2 regions of the Isoptericola sp. NPDC056578 genome follow, and region 2 is predicted to be linked to the other one. Evidence: predicted binding sites of a transcription regulator. Region 2 holds the regulator's gene; the other holds the start of a gene.
The links. The regulator HspR, encoded in region 2, represses chaperone genes until heat shock. The targets are predictions, from matches to a motif close to AAGTTGAGTCNNNNNGACTCAACTT.
Positions count from the first base shown of each region.

Region 1 (2,387 bases), on a different contig from region 2:
GCCGGGGCGGTCGTCGGGCGTGCCCGTGACGTCGGGCTCGACGTCGGGCTCGGTGGCGCCGCCGGCGGGCTCCTGCCGGACCGTGTCCTCCTCGCCCGGGCGGCCTGGCTCCAGCGGCTCGGCGACGGGGCCGGTCGTGGGGCCGGCGGGCGGGGCGGTCTCGGGCGCGGCCTCCGGCTCGAGCGGCTCGGCGACCGGGCCGGTGGTCGGCTCGGCGGGCGGGGCCGCGGGCGTGCCGAAGACCTGCTCCTCCGGCGTCGGGCCGGCGGCCGGCACGGCCCCGGGGGCGGCCTGCGCGGCGAACGCGGCGTCGCCCGTCGCGGTGCCCGTGACCGTCGACGTAGCGGGACGGCGGTTGTTCCGCACGACGAACCACACGACGAGGCCGATGACGACCAGCCCGACGACGAGGCCGACGATCCACCACGGGAAGCTGCTGCCGGCGGTGGCCGAGCCCACCGCGTGGATCTCGGTGTTCTCGCCGACCTTCGGCGTCCAGGTGACGGTGTTGCCGTCGACGGTGCCGGTGGCGTCGCTGACCGGCCCGGGGAACGTGACGGCGAGGCGGACGTCGAAGGCGTCCTGGACGTTCTGCGGCAGCGACTCCAGCTGGTCGGCGCCCTCGGAGAGGTCCATCGTGCCGTCCACGACGTAGTCGTCGCCGTCGCGGGTGATGGTGAGGTCCTCGCCGCCCTCGCCGGAGATCTGGCTGATCGGGGCGTCGGTGAAGGTGTACCTGGTCCCGGTGTACTCGTCGTCGGAGTACGGCTCCTGGGACGTGCCCTCGGGCAGGTTCTGGGAGAGCTCGCCGCCGGCCTGCTTCCACAGCTCGCCGGGCTCCATCCCCATGGTCTCGGCGAGGCTGTTCGAGACGGCCATGACGATCGAGCCGGAGACGGTGTCGTCCTCCGACAGCGTCATGTCCATGTCGACCTTCATGCACCCGGCGAGGGCGAGAAGGCCGACGGCGGCCAGGGCCGCCGCGATCGCGGTGCGGAGGCGGCGCACGGGGCCGCGGGCTGGAGTGGTCACCGGCCCAGCATCCCGCAGCGGCCGCCGGGGAGCCACCTGGCACCCCGGGCGCCTTGCGCTCAAAGTTGAGCGGAATAGACTCAACTTTGGCGACGTTCCCCCGACAGGAGTCTGACCCGTATCACCGCACGTCATCCCGGAGGTCCCATGGACATCAAGCTCACGACCATGTCGCAGCAGGCGCTCGGCGACGCCGTCCAGTCGGCGTCGGCCGCGGGCAACCCCCAGCTCGAGCCGGTGCACCTGCTCCAGGCGCTGCTCCAGCAGAGCGGCGGCGTCGCCGTCGGCCTGCTCGACGCCGTCGGCGCGAACGCCCAGCAGATCGGCCAGCGCGCCCGCGCGGCCCTCGTCGCCCTGCCGCAGGCGAGCGGCTCCGCCGTCGCGCAGCCCGCGCCGTCGCGCGCGATGAGCGCCGTGCTGGAGAACGCGGGCAAGGAGGCCGAGGCGCTCGGCGACGAGTACGTCTCGACCGAGCACCTGCTCATCGCGCTCGCCGCCGGGCAGTCCGCCGCCGCCCAGGCGCTGACCGAGGCGGGCGCGACCGCCGACGCCCTGCGCGCGGCGCTGCCCGCCGTCCGCGGCTCGTCCCGCGTCACCAGCCCCAACCCCGAGGGCACGTACAAGGCGCTGGAGCAGTACGGCAGCGACCTCACGCAGCGCGCCCGCGACGGCAAGCTCGACCCGGTCATCGGCCGCGACTCCGAGATCCGGCGCGTCGTGCAGGTGCTCAGCCGCCGCACCAAGAACAACCCCGTCCTCATCGGCGAGCCCGGCGTCGGCAAGACGGCCGTCGTCGAGGGCCTGGCGCAGCGCATCGTCGCGGGCGACGTCCCGACGTCCCTGCAGGGCAAGCGCCTCGTCGCGCTCGACCTGGCGGGCATGGTCGCGGGCGCCAAGTACCGGGGCGAGTTCGAGGAGCGCCTCAAGGCCGTGCTCGAGGAGATCACCGCGTCGGACGGCGAGGTCGTCACCTTCATCGACGAGCTGCACACCGTCGTCGGCGCGGGCGCCGGCGGCGAGGGCGCCATGGATGCGGGCAACATGCTCAAGCCCATGCTCGCCCGCGGCGAGCTGCGCCTGGTCGGGGCCACGACCCTCGACGAGTACCGCGAGCACATCGAGAAGGACCCGGCCCTCGAGCGCCGGTTCCAGCAGGTGTTCGTCGGCGAGCCGTCCGTGGAGGACACCGTCGCGATCCTGCGCGGGCTCAAGGAGCGGTACGAGGCGCACCACAAGGTGACGATCGCGGACTCCGCGCTCGTCGCCGCGGCCGCGCTGTCCGACCGGTACATCACCGGTCGTCAGCTCCCGGACAAGGCGATCGACCTCGTCGACGAGGCGGCGTCGCGCCTGCG
Region 1 is NZ_JBHTVC010000007.1:114,331-116,717, forward strand. It holds gene ACFQ80_RS05075 (LppM family (lipo)protein) at 1-1,032, opposite strand, end outside; gene clpB (ATP-dependent chaperone ClpB) at 1,180-2,387, shown strand, end outside.
Region 1: the regulator HspR is predicted to act here: its motif matches at 1,095-1,119, upstream of clpB (ATP-dependent chaperone ClpB).

Region 2 (2,387 bases):
AGGCGTACGCCGTGCTGTCCGACTCCGAGCAGCGCCAGCAGTACGACGCCGTGCGCGCCATGGCCGGCGGCGGTGCCCGCTTCGCGGCAGGCCCGGGCGGCGGTGGCGGCAACGGGTTCGAGGACGTCTTCGGCTCGATGTTCGGCGGCGGCGCCGGCCCGAACGTGCGCTACCAGCAGTACCCCCAGGGCGGCGCGGGCGGCGGAGGCTTCGAGGACATCCTCAGCTCCATGCTCGGCGGCCAGGGCGGCTTCCGCAGCGGCGGCCGGCAGCGCGCCGGCTTCACGACTCCGCAGAAGGGCCCGGACGTCGCGGCCGAGACCACGCTGCCGTTCCGCACGGCGGTGGAGGGCGCCACCGTCGAGTTCACGGTGGACGGCCGCAAGGTCAAGACCAAGATCCCCGCCGGCGTGAACGACGGCCGCAAGCTGCGCATCCGCGGCAAGGGGCGTCCCGGCTCGGGCGGCGGCGACGCCGGCGACCTCGTGGTCACCGTGCACGTCGCGCCGCACCCCGTCTTCACGCTCGACGGCACGAACCTGCGCATGACGGTCCCCGTGACCTTCGCGGAGGCCGCGCTGGGCACGACGGTCGAGGTGCCGACGCTCGACGGGCACACCGTGCGGCTCAAGGTGCCGGCGGGCACGCCCACCGGGCGGGTGCTGCGGGTCAAGGGCCGCGGCGTGAGGACCACGAAGACGCAGGGCGACCTGCTGGTCACGGTCCAGGTGGCCGTGCCGCAGAAGCTCAGCAAGAAGGCGAAGGAGGCGCTCGAGGCGTTCGCCGCCGAGAGCGACCACGAGGACGTGCGGGCGGGGCTCGCGCAGCGCGCGGCGGAGTGACGCCGCGGCGAGGCGCGGGCTGACCGGCCGGAGGCACCGAGCGAGGGAGGTAGCGATGGTCACCGAGGACGCGCCGGTGCTGACCGTGTCGCAGGCGGCCCGGCTCGCCGGCATGCACCCGCAGACGCTCCGGCAGTACGACCGCCTCGGGCTGGTCACGCCGCGCCGGACCCCCGGGCGCGGCCGCCGCTACTCCCAGCGCGACGTGGCACGCCTGCTCGAGGTGCAGCGGCTCGCGCAGGTGGAGGGCATCAACCTCGCCGGGATCCGACGGATCCTCGACCTGCAGGAGCACGTCGCCCAGCTCGAGGGCCGGCTCGCGGCGCTCGCGATGCAGCCCGGCGGCCGGGTGTTCACGGCGGGCTCGACGGGCGACGTCGTCGTCGTGCGCCGCGGCCAGCGCGTGCGCCGCGCGGAGCGGTCCGACCTCCGGGCCGACATCGAGGCCGAGGAGGGCGCGCTGGTGCTGTGGCGCCCGCACCGCCGCGGCTGACGTCTTTTCGCAACGCAATTCTTCGCTAATTCATGGTGCAATAGGTAAGGTATTCCTTATTCGATACGCCGTGAATTCGATCCCGCATTCGCTGTGCATTTCCGTGCGAGAGGAATATCGTGGTCGAAGGCGGCGAGAGCCGGCGTCGAGCGGCGAGGAGCGCACCATGAGCACGCTGATGGAGATGCCCGAGGTCACCGAGTGCACCGTCGAGGGCTGCGGCTACAACCACGACCACGGCTGCCACGCCGGGGCGGTGACGATCGCGGGGCACAGCGGCGACGCGGCGTGCGCCACCTTCATCCCGCTGAGCGCGAAGGGCGGCCTCGAGAAGGTCGTGGCCCACGTGGGCGCGTGCCAGCGCGGCGACTGCGTCCACAACACCGACCTCGAGTGCGCGGCGTCGGCCATCCGCGTCGGCCCCGGCCCGGACGACGAGAGCCACGCCGACTGCCTCACGTACGCCCAGCACTGACGCGGCACCTGACCGGGGCCGTGCCGGGCCGGTACGGCTAGCGGGCCAGCTGCGTCAGCAGCTCGACGGCGGCGGCGTGCGACGTCGGGAGGCGCTCCACCCACACCCGGGTGGGGCGCCTCAGCGCGTCTCCGAGGCCCATGAGCGCGGCGTTGCGCTCCACCACCCCGCGGGTGGCCTTGGCCAGGTCGGGCACCCCCGTGTCGCGCCGCGCGAGCACGACGAACACGCCGTCGGTGAGGGCGGCCATCGGGTGGCCCTCGCCGTAGACCTGCTCGAGGGCGCGGCCGACTGTCGCGGAGCGTGCGGCGCGGTCCCACGGGGCGAGCCCGTCGACGGCGACGTCGACGACGACGAGGCAGTGCGTGTCCGGCACGTCCTGGTCGGCGCCGACGGCGGCGCCGTAGGTCTCCCGCAGCCGCTCGGCCAGGTACTCGCGGGTGGGGAGCCCGGAGCTGGGGTCGCGCAGGGCGCCGAGCGCCGGCTCGGCGTCGCGGCCGCGCACCCACCCGACGGCGACGGCGCGGACCGCGTCGGGGTCGGCCGGGTGGTGGGCGGAGCGGTACAGGCACTCGAG
Region 2 is NZ_JBHTVC010000016.1:15,139-17,525, reverse strand. It holds gene ACFQ80_RS08575 (DnaJ C-terminal domain-containing protein) at 1-842, shown strand, start outside; gene ACFQ80_RS08570 (heat shock protein transcriptional repressor HspR) at 898-1,335, shown strand; gene ACFQ80_RS08565 (DUF1540 domain-containing protein) at 1,502-1,810, shown strand; gene ACFQ80_RS08560 (hypothetical protein) at 1,848-2,387, opposite strand, start outside.